DNA from 4 places in the Ferrimonas sp. genome. Region 2 is predicted to be linked to each of the others. Evidence: predicted binding sites of a transcription regulator. Region 2 holds the regulator's gene; each other region holds the start of a gene.
The links. Region 2 encodes sigma-54, which starts transcription at its own class of promoters, with help from an activator protein. Its sites were predicted from a motif close to GTTGGCACGNNNNTNGNNT; they were not measured.

Region 1: the regulator sigma-54 is predicted to act here: its motif matches at 1,351-1,369, upstream of glnA (glutamate--ammonia ligase).
Region 3: the regulator sigma-54 is predicted to act here: its motif matches at 2,061-2,079, upstream of flgF (flagellar basal-body rod protein FlgF).
Region 4: the regulator sigma-54 is predicted to act here: its motif matches at 1,751-1,769, upstream of ACN0RV_RS18845 (HAD-IIB family hydrolase).

Annotation. Positions count from the first base shown of each region.
Region 1 covers NZ_JBLXDO010000028.1:20,860-23,953, reverse strand. The annotation lists gene glnA (glutamate--ammonia ligase) at 1-1,300, opposite strand, end outside; gene typA (translational GTPase TypA) at 1,583-3,094, shown strand, end outside.
Region 2 covers NZ_JBLXDO010000001.1:344,266-347,359, forward strand. The annotation lists gene ptsN (PTS IIA-like nitrogen regulatory protein PtsN) at 1-400, opposite strand, end outside; gene hpf (ribosome hibernation promoting factor) at 403-690, opposite strand; gene ACN0RV_RS01615 (RNA polymerase factor sigma-54) at 714-2,165, opposite strand; gene lptB (LPS export ABC transporter ATP-binding protein) at 2,233-2,964, opposite strand; gene lptA (lipopolysaccharide transport periplasmic protein LptA) at 2,961-3,094, opposite strand, start outside.
Region 3 covers NZ_JBLXDO010000022.1:63,181-66,274, reverse strand. The annotation lists gene flgH (flagellar basal body L-ring protein FlgH) at 1-454, opposite strand, end outside; gene flgG (flagellar basal-body rod protein FlgG) at 465-1,253, opposite strand; gene flgF (flagellar basal-body rod protein FlgF) at 1,277-2,017, opposite strand; gene flgE (flagellar hook protein FlgE) at 2,183-3,094, opposite strand, start outside.
Region 4 covers NZ_JBLXDO010000033.1:10,469-13,562, forward strand. The annotation lists gene ACN0RV_RS18835 (hypothetical protein) at 1-497, shown strand, start outside; gene ACN0RV_RS18840 (hypothetical protein) at 499-1,416, shown strand; gene ACN0RV_RS18845 (HAD-IIB family hydrolase) at 1,808-2,668, shown strand; gene ACN0RV_RS18850 (glycosyl transferase) at 2,790-3,094, shown strand, end outside.

The DNA of each region.
Region 1 (3,094 bases), on a different contig from region 2:
CACCACCGGCAGTCAGGAACTCGCGGTCTGCGTCCAGGCAGTCCAGGGCCTGAGCGAAGGAGGCGGCAACGGTTGGGATCTCCGCGGCTTCCTCGGCAGGCAGGTCATACAGATCCTTGTCCATGGCTTCGCCGGGGTGGATCTTGTTCTTGATGCCGTCCAGGCCAGCCATCAGCATGGCCGCAAAGGCCAGGTAGGGGTTGGCGGTTGGATCGGGGAAGCGCACCTCGATACGACGGCCTTTCGGGCTGGGTACCACAGGGATGCGGATGGAAGCGGAACGGTTACGGGCGGAGTAGGCCAGCATTACCGGGGCTTCGAAGCCGGGAACCAGACGCTTGTAGGAGTTGGTGGACGCGTTGGCAAAGGCGTTGATGGCACGGGCGTGCTTGATGATGCCGCCGATGTAGTACAGGGCGGTCTCAGACAGGCCGCCGTACTTGTCGCCAGCGAACAGGTTGACGCCATCTTTCAGCAGAGACTGGTGGCAGTGCATGCCGGAACCGTTGTCACCGACCACAGGCTTGGGCATGAAGGTGGCGGACTTGCCGTAGGCATGGGCAACGTTGTGTACCACGTACTTGTAGATCTGAATTTCGTCAGCCTTTTCAACGATGGTGTTGAACTTGGTGGCGATCTCGTTCTGACCGGCAGTGGCCACTTCGTGGTGGTGGGCTTCAACAGTCAGGCCCATCTCTTCCATCACCAGACACATGGCGGAGCGCAGGTCCTGGGAGGAGTCCACAGGGGCCACTGGGAAGTAGCCGCCCTTGACGCCGGGACGGTGACCCATGTTGCCGCCTTCGTAATCTTTGGCGGAGTTCCAACTGGCTTCTTCGGCATCGATGCGGTACATGGAGCCGGCCATGTCGGTGTGGAACTTCACATCGTCGAACAGGAAGAACTCAGGCTCGGGACCGAAGAACACTTCGTCGGCGAAACCGGCGGAGCGCATGTAGCCTTCGGCACGCTTGGCGATGGAGCGTGGGTCACGATCGTAGCCCTGCATGGTGGTGGGCTCGATGATGTCACAGCGGATGTTCAGGGTCGCCTCTTCGGTGAAGGGGTCCAGAATCGCGGTGGCAGGATCAGGCATCAGCACCATGTCGGACTCGTTGATTCCCTTCCAGCCAGCGATGGAGGAGCCGTCGAACATCTTGCCCTCTTCGAAGAAATCTTCGTCCACCTGGTGGGTGGGCAGGGAGACGTGTTGCTCTTTACCCTTGGTATCGGTGAAGCGCAGATCGACAAACTTCACATCATTTTCTTTAATCAGTTCCAATACGTGTTCGACAGACATCCGATTTACCTCCAAATGGCGATTGCGCCCCTAAGTTTCTGTCACCTCTTATGCCAGAGGTGTGCCAAAAAATTAAGTGGCTGATTATGAAGAGATTGTTACAGGAGAGGGGGGTGAGAGGACGCGTATTTGCACCGAAATGGTGCAGGATGTGGTCATTTTTGGTGCATTGCACCCGGGATAAGGCAGCGGCGTCCATGGCTTGCGTCCGTTGGTGAAAAAAAGCACTGTCCTGATGCGTGATGACAGAGTAGAATGGCCGCCTTTTTGATGCAACCTAATATGGAGCCAGGCAGAACAGTGCTGGATAAATTAAGAAATATTGCGATCATTGCGCACGTCGACCACGGTAAGACCACCCTGGTAGACAAGCTGCTGCAGCAGTCCGGAACCCTGGAGAGCCGCACCGAGCTGGATGAGCGGGTGATGGACTCCAACGATCTGGAAAAAGAACGCGGTATCACCATTCTGGCTAAGAACACTGCCATCAAGTGGAACGACTACCGCATCAACATCGTGGACACTCCCGGACACGCCGACTTCGGTGGTGAGGTAGAGCGGGTCATGTCCATGGTGGACAGCGTACTGCTGCTGGTGGACGCCCAAGAGGGCCCCATGCCCCAGACTCGCTTCGTGACCCAGAAGGCATTCGCCCAGGGCCTCAAGCCCATCGTGGTGATCAACAAGATCGACAAGCCTGGCGCCCGTCCCGACTGGGTGATGGACCAGGTATTCGACCTGTTTGACAACCTGGGTGCCACCGACGAGCAGCTGGACTTCCAGGTGGTGTACGCCTCCGCTCTGAACGGCTGGGCGTCCCATGACGCCGAAGAGACCGGTACCGACATGACTCCCCTGTTCGAAACCATTGTTGAGCAGGTGGAAGCGCCCCAGGGCGACGTCGACGGTTCCTTCCAGATGCAGATCTCTCAGCTGGACTACAACTCCTACGTTGGCGTAATCGGCGTAGGCCGCGTGAGCCGCGGTAAGGTGAAGGTGGGTCAGCAGGTGACCATCAACTGCGCCAACGGCACCATCCGTAACGGTAAGGTTGGCCAGGTTCTGGGTTACCTGGGTCTGGAGCGTCACGAAGTTGAAGAAGCTCAGGCGGGCGACATCATCGCCATCTCCGGCCTGGGTGAGCTGAAGATCTCCGACACCGTGTGCTGCCCCAACGAAGTGGAGGCTCTGCCTGCCCTGTCCGTGGACGAGCCCACCGTGACCATGACCTTCCAGGTGAACACCTCCCCGTTCTCCGGCCAGGAAGGCAAGTACGTGACCTCCCGTAACATTCTGGAGCGTCTGCAGAAAGAGCTGGTGCACAACGTGGCCCTGCGCGTGGAAGAGACCGATGATCCGGACAAGTTCCGTGTCTCCGGCCGTGGTGAACTGCACCTGGGTGTTCTGATCGAGAACATGCGCCGTGAAGGTTACGAGCTGGCGGTATCCCGCCCCGAGGTGATTCTGCGTACCGTTGACGGTGTGCTGGAAGAACCCTACGAGACCGTGACCGTGGACGTGGAAGAGGAGAACCAGGGCAGCATCATGGAGAAGCTGGGTCTGCGTAAGGCTGAGCTGACCGACATGGCCCCTGACGGCAAGGGTCGTATCCGCATGGACTTCATCATGCCTTCTCGCGGCCTGATCGGCTTCCAGACCGAGTTCATGACTCTGACCTCTGGTACCGGCCTGATCTACCACACCTTCTTCAAGTACGGCCCTCACAAGGGCGGCGACATCGGTCAGCGCATCAACGGCGTACTGATCGCCAACGCCACCGGTAAGGCCTTGACC
Region 2 (3,094 bases):
GCAGGGCCCGGCAGGTCTCTTTGTCCTGCAGGGTCTTGGCCATGGCGGCCAGGGTGGCCAGGTGCTCCTGTACCGCGTCCTCGGGGACAAACAGGGCAAACAGCAGGTCCACAGGCTTGCCATCGATGGCGTCGAAGGGGATCGCTTCGTCGCACTTGATGAACACGGCAATGGGGCGGTCGATGTTGGCTAGCCGGCCATGGGGCAGGGCGATCCCCTTGCCGATGCCGGTGGTACCCATCTTCTCCCTGGCCAGCAGGCTTTCAAACAGCTGCTGGGGGTTCAGGTTGCCGTGATGCTCGCCCGCCAACTGGGAGATCATCTCCAGGGCGCGCTTCTTGCTTAGGCCCGGAGCGGCGATGGTGGCGCACTCCGGGCTGAGTAACGTGGATATGTCCATGATTAATGGCGTGAAATTTTCTCTTTGTGCTTGATGACCTGACGGTCCAGCTTGTCGATAAGGCCGTCGATGGCCGCGTACATGTTGTCGTGGTGGTGGGTCGCGTACACTTCGCGGCCACTCAGATTCAGTTTGGCTTCGGCGGTTTGCTGTGTTTTCTCCACATTCAGCACCACGTAGACGTTGGAGATATGGTCAAAGTGGCGCTCCAGCTTGTCGAACTTGGTGTGCACATAATCTCTCAGAGCGGTAGTGATCTCGACATGATGACCGGTCAGATTGATTTGCATATAGGTTCCTCCTTTTTTGCTGGTTACAGCTGTTTCCGCTGATTGGATGGAGCAATGCCCAGGGCTTCCCTGTACTTGGCGATGGTCCGTCTCGCCACCTTGATGCCCTGTTCTGCCAGCAGCTCCGCCATTTTACTGTCACTGAGAGGTTTCTTAGGATTCTCTGCAGCAACCAATTTTTTAATTAAAGCACGAATTGCCGTGGATGAGCACTCGCCGCCACTGTCTGTGCTGACGTGGCTGGAGAAGAAGTACTTCAGCTCGAAGATGCCACGGGGCGTATGCATATATTTCTGGGTGGTCACCCGGGAGATGGTGGACTCGTGCATGTCCACCGCTTCGGCCACATCGTTGAGCACCATGGGCTTCATCGCTTCGTCGCCGTATTCCAGGAACCCCTGCTGGAACTGGACGATGCAGTTGGCCACCTTGAGCAGGGTATCGTTGCGACTCTCCAGGCTCTTCAGGAACCACTTGGCTTCCTGCAGGTGACCGCGGACGAACTGGCTGTCCGCCTGGTTGCGGCTGTTGCGGCTCAGGGCCGCATACTGCTCGTTGATGCGGATCTTGGGCATGGTGTCCGGATTGAGCTCTACCACCCAGCGCCCCTTGCGCTTGGAGACGGCCACATCGGGAATCACGTACTGGTCATTGTCGCTGACCAGGGCGCTGCCGGGACGAGGGTTGAGGGTCTGGATCAGATCCATCGCCTCCTTGAGCTCCTCCTCCTTGAGGCGGGTCTTGCGCATCAGTCCGCGGAAGTCGCGGTTGGCCAGCAGATCCATATTTTCCTGAATCAGCATCTTGGCCTCAGCCAGCCAGGGAGTCGCCCCATCGAACTGACTCAACTGCACCAGCAGGCACTCCGCCAGATCCCGGGCACAGACGCCCACAGGGTCGAAGCGCTGCACTCGCTTGAGTACCGCCTCCACCTCGTCCAGCTCGACCTCGTCGTCGCCCATGGCTTCGAGAATATCCTCGGCAGTCTGGGTCAGGTAGCCGCGTTCATCGGTGGCATCGATGATGGCCACCGCGATGGCGCGATCGGTATCGGACATGGGGGTCAGTTCCATCTGCCACAGCAGGTGGCCCTGAAGGCTGTCACCGGTGCTGCCCTGGAAGGGCATGTCATCCTCCCGACTGGCCATGGGGGCCGGGGAGGATGTGTAATATTCATCCCAGGAGGCGTCGACCTGAAGATCATCCGGCATGTCGGTCTGACTCAGGGCCTCGCTGGTGTCCAGACTGGCGGCTTCCGGGGCGGGCTCGAGCTCATCCCGGGAAGGGGCATCCGGGGTGTCGGGGACGGCTGGGCTCAGATCCTCCTCGACTTCAAGCAGGGGGTTGGCATCCAGGGCCTCCTGAATCTCTTGTTGGAGATCCAGAGTCGACAGTTGCAGCAGGCGAATGGCCTGCTGCAGCTGCGGGGTCATGGTGAGCTGCTGTCCCAGCTTTAGCTGTAGAGAAGTCTTCATTTACAACAACCTGTCCTTATTCCTTCTTGTTTTTTCCGGTTGTATTCCTGGTCGGGAGTTCAAATTACTATAGCTTGAACTGGTCGCCCAAGTATACCGAGCGCACCAGCTTGTTCTCGAGGATGGCGGCGGGTTCGCCCTGGGCGATCAGCTCGCCGTGGCTGACAATATAGGCGTGTTCACAGACGTCCAGAGTTTCACGGACGTTGTGGTCGGTGATCAGTACGCCCAGGCCGCGGTCCCTCAGGTGCTGGATGATCTTCTTGATGTCGATCACCGAGATCGGGTCGACGCCAGCGAAGGGCTCGTCGAGAAGGATGAATTTGGGATCGGCGGCCAGGGCCCGGGCGATCTCCACCCGGCGGCGTTCGCCGCCGGACAGGCTCATCCCAAGGCTGTCGCGGATGTGGGTGATGTTAAACTCTTCCAGCAACTGCTCCAGTTTCTCCACCCGCTGGGACTGGCTCAGCCCTTTACGGGTCTGCAGCACCGCCATCAGGTTGTCGTACACAGACAGTTTGCGGAAGATGGAGGATTCCTGGGGCAGGTAGCCGATCCCCTTTCGGGCCCGGCTGTGCATCGGCAGCAGGGTGATCTCCTCACCGTCGATGAGGATCCGCCCCCGGTCGTTCTGCACCAGGCCCACCACCATGTAGAAGGTGGTGGTCTTGCCGGCGCCATTGGGGCCAAGCAGACCCACGATCTGGCCGGTGCTGACCTCAAGGCCAACATTCTTGACCACTTCCCGGCCCTTGTAGGCCTTGGCCAATTTCTCTGCGGTCAGGGTTGAGCGGGTCATTGCTGCTTCTCACCCTCTTTCTTCTCCTTGGGCTCGGCCAGGGATTTCAGGTCGGCTTCCGCGGGCTGGAAGATGGTGGTGATCTGCTCATCCTTGTTGCCTTCGGCCACCAGCATCTGCTTCTCCAGAT
Region 3 (3,094 bases), on a different contig from region 2:
CCAGGTTGCCGTTGGCCAGCACCTGCAGGACGTTCACTGAGATGGAGCCATTGAGGCTGTTGCTCTGATCCGCGTCGGCCTCTTTGGAGAGATCCAGCTTCTCCTTGTAGTTGAGATCCAGAGTCTGACCGTTGATGGTCACCGGGCCACCGCCGGCGGTGATGGGATCGAGGGACATGGAGTTGTCCTTCTTCATCTCATTGGTGGCGCTCTTCTTGGCCTTGGTGGCCTCCACCAGCTCTACGGTGATCACGTCGCCGACCCTGTGGGCCTTGATGTCGGAGTAGAGCTCGTTGGCGTAGGCATCCTGATAGATGGAGCCGGTGTTGACCACCTGGGTCGGAGGCAACTCGGGGTAAACCGGGGCGTAGTAGGGATCATCCGGAATCGGGGCACCGGGCGAGGTGCACCCTACCAGGGTGATCAGGCTAGCTGCGGCTATCCAGTGTCTCATCTAAGGCTCCTTAGAGTTGCTGGTTCAGGTTGGCCAGCATCTGATCCACGGTGGAGATCACCTTGGAGTTCATCTCGTACACCCGCTGGGCTTCAATCATGTTCACCAGCTCCTCGGTCACATTGACGTTGGAGGTTTCCAGGGCGCCCTGACGGATGGAGCCCAGACCATCCAGGCCGGGTACACCGGCGATGGGCGCGCCACTGGCGCCGGTCTCAAGGAACAGGTTCTGACCGATGGGCTCCAGACCACTGGCGTTGACGAAGTTGGAGATCTCAATCTGACCTACTACCACGTTGGCCGCCTGGCCGGGAACTCGGACCGACACCTCACCCTCGGAGGAGACGGTCACCGACTGGGCATCTTCCGGGATGACGATGCCTGGATCCAGCACGTAACCGGAACCCGGAGTCACCATCTGCCCCTCTTCGTCCAGGGTAAACTGACCGTTTCGGGAGTAGGCCTGGGTACCGTCTGGCATCTGAATTTGGAAGAAACCGGGGCCGTCGATCATCAGATCCAGGCTGTTGTTGGTGGTTTCCATGTTGCCCTGGGAGAAGATGCGCTGGGTGGCCGCCACCTTAGTGCCGGCGCCCAGGGTCAGGCCGTTGGGCAGCTCGGTGTTCTGGGCGCTGATGCCCCCAGCCTGGTTGATGGTCTGATAGAGCAGGTCCTCAAACACGGCGCGGCTCTTCTTAAAGCCCACGGTGCTGGCGTTGGCCAGGTTGTTTGAGATGTTGGAGATTTCAGTCTGCTGAGCGTCCAGGCCTGTTTTACTGATCCAAAGTGCCGGTTGCATACTCTTTACCCTTTAAATGTCCGTTACACCCGCAACAGTTTTGCGGCTGACCTGTCGTTCTCTTCGGCGGTTTTCATCATCTTCAGTTGCATGTCGAATTGACGCTGCATCTCGATCATGCCCACCAGTTCATGTACCGGGCTGACGTTGCTGCCCTCGACAGCACCCGCCACCAACTCCACCTCTGCATCGGGCAGGTAGGCTTCGCCGCCAAAAGCACGGAACAAGCCATCTTCGCCCTTGGTCAGAGTATTGATTGGCGGGTTAACCATCTGAAGCTGGTCCACCTCTTCCATTGCGTTGGCCGGTGCGCCCTGAGGGCGCACGGTGATGATGCCGTTGGTGGCGATCTCCACCTTCTCTACTGGAAGAGGCAGGAAGATAGGGCCTGCTGCACCCATGATGGGGCGGCCCTGGGCGTTGGTGAGCATGCCACCTTCGTCGATCTTCAGCGAGCCGGCACGGGTCAGGGCCTCGTTGCCCTGCTCATCCTCGACCACAAACCAGCCTTCACCCTTGATGGCCACGTCCAGGCTTCGCCCGGTCGTCTTCAGGCTGCCGGCATCGAAGTTACTGGCCGGACGCTCATTCATGGCGAACACCCGGGTGGGCAACCCCTCACCGAACGCCTGCATGCTGCGCGCCTGATGCAGATCCGCCTTGAAACCGTCGGTTCGGGCGTTGGCCAGGTTGTTGGCATGCACGCCCAGGGCGTACATGTTCTGGCTGGCGCCTGATGCGGCGATATAAAGCATCTTGTCCAAGGGTGACTCCCACAGTCGGCAATGACGTTAACTAGCCAAGGGAATGCAATAGCTATGCCAAAATCAAAATCGCAGCAATATGGCGGTTCAGGGGGGATTCAGAAATGAAAGGAGGGGAACAAGGGGAAAGGGGTTGCCGCCCCCGGCAGGGGCGGCAATCCAAGCTTAGCGGATCTGCAGGATGTTCTGCTGCAGCTGGTTGGCGATATCCAGGGCACGGGAGTTGGCCTGGAAATTACGCTGGGCGCTGATCAGGTCCACCAACTCGGTGGTCAGGTCGGTATTGGACTGCTCCAGGGCGGCGGAGTTGATAGCACCGAAGGTCCCTGTGTTGGGTTCACCCAACAGGGCTTCGCCGGACGCCTGACTCTGCTTCCAGGAGGTGTTGCCCTGTTGGGTAAGACCCTGCTCATTGGCAAAACGCGCCAGAGCCACCTTACCCAGGGGCACTTCGGTACCGTTGGAGTAGGTCGCACTGATCAGGCCGTCGGCCGCCACTTCTACGTTGGTGAGTCGACCTACGGTGGAGCCGTCCTGCTTCAACTTGGTCACCTCAAACTTGGAGGCGTACTGGGTGGGGTTGTCCATGCGGAACTCCACCCGCTGGGTACCATCGGCCCCCGGGCCAATCACGCCAGCACCTCCGGCCACAGTCCCCAAAGCCACGGTTTGAATCATGGTGGGGTTGGAACCAGTGTAGTTACCGGTGTCATCAAAGGTCAGTACCGCCGCAGTATGGCCACTGGCGCTCTGTGCGGCCACCCCCAGGTTGTCTGCGGTGCCATCACCGTCGGTGTCCTGATCCCAGGTGCCATTGATCGAAGCACCTGCGGCGTCACCGATATTCACCGGTTTGTCATCCATGGTGAAGAAGGTCAGCCACTGGTTGTTGCCGGTTACCGCACCACCAGGTGGTTTGACAAAATACTGGGTCATGATGTGCGGCTCACCCAGGGAGTCGTACACAGTCACCGAGGTGGCGTTGTTGTAGGTGGTCGGATCCGTGGGGTCGAAGTTGGCCGGATCATGGGAGATGTCCCCGGCATTCACGTTGATGGACACATCCACTACGGCGGT
Region 4 (3,094 bases), on a different contig from region 2:
GCGACGATCTGCCCTTCGCTCCCGAGCTGCCCCAGGAGTTGAAACTGGCGCCGGCCATGGTCACCGGCGGCCTGGTGGATGTGCGGAGCAGCGCCATCGAGCAGGACCTGGTGGAGATTGTCCAGCACCTGCGCCGTCAGGCCCCCAGCACCCCCATGGTGGGCGATAGGGACGGTGTCAGCGTCGAGAGCGAAGAGCTGGAGATCCTCGCCTACCTCAGCGACTGGGTGCTGGACGAGGTGGAGCACTTCTTCGAACAGGCGGTGCTGGCCGACCACGGCCTCTCCGCCCTGGCGCACTGGCAGACCCAGCAGCCCGCCTGGCTCAAGGACAGCCATGAAATTGACCCGCAGCTGTGGATTGAGCTGGTGTTCGGCTACTACTGCAAGCTGGCGCCCCAGCAGCAGAGCATCATCGCCCTGGAGATGGAGGAGCAGTTGGTGCCCGGCACCAACAACAACTTCACCTACAGCGACGTGACCATCAAGGTGGCCTGATGTGACCCTCAATCGCAGGGAACGACTCACCCTGGCCGACTGGTTCACCCGTCCCTGGCAGGAGCGGGAGGTGGCCTTCGGTGCCTTGGCGAGTCGGTTACACCGCGATTACGACTTTGGTGAGCGCCGTGGTGACGGTCGCGCCAGAGTCCGGCTCTACATCAGCCGCGATCATCTGAGTCAGCTGCGCGATGAGTTAAAGCGCGACGGTCTGGGCGACCCCTGCGACCCGCACTTCATCACCGACACCCAAAGCCGCCACCACCAGGCGGCCACCCAGGCCGATGAGAAGCTTAGTGCCAGAGCCGTAGGCGAGGATCTGGTGCTGTGCCGTCCCCTGTCCCATTGGCATATCGACGGCGCGGCCACCCCCCTGCCGCCCTTTGAACAGGCCGGCCAGCAGGTCAATTGGCGCTCACTTCATCAGATGGGCGACCGCTTAGACCACACCCATCTGGTGCTGGTGGAGAATCTGGCGTTGATGACCGAACTGACTCGCCTGAGCCTGCCCGCCGAACTGCAAAAAGGGCTGTTTCTCTTTCGGGGCGATGCGTCCGCCGACAAGCAAACCAACGCCGCCTATCAGTGTTTCCGGGCCTTTAAGGGCAGATTGCCCCTGGTCTACTTTGGCGACTTCGACCCGGCCGGATTGGAGATTGGCCTTTCCAGCGGCGCCGAGCAGATGTTGCTTCCTGCCCGAGAGTGTTGGGACACTCTCCTTTCTGCCCAGTGGCAGCAGCTCAAAGGGGCCGAGCCGCGCTGGCACAAGCAGCAGGAGCAGGCCCGCCGACTCTTTACCTCACCTCTGCCGGAACCGCTGAAGCAGGCACTGCTGGTGATGGACAGGTACAAACAGACCCGCACCCAGGAACACCTGTTGGCTCACCAAGTCCCCCTCGAGTTGGTGGACCTGAACTAAGTCCAGCCGCCCTTTTTGTCATTGTGGCGAAGGGTGAAATCCAGCGTATTAGCTATCGGCCTTACTCGCCTTTACCCGCCGCCGCAGACTCGCAAGGAGTCGGTTCAACACCCTATGGAATCCCTTAGCACAGTCATGACGGCGAACGCCGGTATCCAGTGGCTTTGGTTTCGATCTTGGCGTACACACCGCTGCAGTTTTGCAAGCAGCCGGCTCAACACCCTATGGAATCCTTTAGCACAGTTCTGCCGGCGGACGCCGGTATCCAGTGGCTTGGCTGTTGACGTTGACCGTCACTCCCCGCCAAAGAAACCCCACCTTTTCCTAAATTCATCTTGGGCCAATCTTTGCTTGGCTATACTCATCCACTGCTGAGCAAAGGAGCGCATGGATGGCCCACACACCCAAACTGCTGGTGGTCACCGATCTCGACGGGACCCTACTGGATCATCACAACTACAGCTTTCAGGCTGCCGTGCCCGCCCTGGAGCGGCTGGAGCGCCTGGGGATCCCCGTCATTCTCAACACCAGCAAGACCGCCGCCGAGCTGGCGCCACTGAGGGCGCAGCTGAACAACCACACCCCCTTTGTGGTGGAGAACGGCGCCGCCCTGTTCTGGCCGCCGGAAGTGGACCCAAGCCCGCAGGCCGAGGAGCACCACACTGGTGCAGCGCCCGGCTATCGCATGCAAGCTTTTGGTGCAAATCGGGCGCAGATCCTCTCCGCCCTGACTCAAATTCGTCGGGACACCGGCCTCAAGCTGGAGGGCTTTGCCAACTGGGATGTGGCCACCCTGATGGACCACACTGGCCTGGACGGCGACAGCGCCGAGCAGGCGCTGGAGCGTCAGTTCTCTGAGCCCCTGCTCTGGCAGGGCAGCAGCAGCGACCTGAAGACATTGAAGCGGGCGGTGGAGGGCTACGGGCTCAAGCTGTTGATGGGCGGGCGCTTCCTTCATGTGGTGGGCCACAGCGACAAGGGGCGCTGTCTGGCGCCCCTGAGGCAGGCCTACGCCCGGCACTGGGCCATGGAGGGGGGAGAGTTGCCTCTGGTGATCGCCCTGGGCGATGGAGACAACGATGTGGCCATGCTGGAGCTTGCCGAGCACCCGGTGCTGGTACGCTCTCCGGTCAACCCGCCTCCCAACCTTAGCGATGCCACAAGGGCCCGGACGCTGGTGACAGAGCGCTGCGGCCCACAAGGGTGGAACGACACCATCAACCTGTTGCTGGACCAGTACCGGTTTCCCTGATGCTCAGCCCAGGCTGGCGCTTGCCAACAGGCGGCTGGCATCACACTTGCTACCAAAGGTTAGAACCGCGACGTGTCCAACGGACCAGAGCATTGAATCGTAAAGGCTAAGGAAAAGTACCATGGGCGATTTCTATCAGAACGGCATCATCACCACCCTGCACAATCTGACCGACCGCGACATCAATGAACTGGAAAGCGAGCTGATACGGTTCAGCAAATCCCGGCCCATGTCCCTGGTGCTGCCCTCTCTCTACAGCGAGCTGCAGGGGCCGGCCCTGGACAACATCGTTGAGGAGCTGGCCCAGGTGCCCTATCTGGAGGAGATTGTCATCGGTCTGGATAGGGCCGACCGGGATCAGTATCGGCATGCCCTGGATTTCTTTGGCCGCCTGCCCCAGAGCCACCGGGTTCTGTGGAACGACGG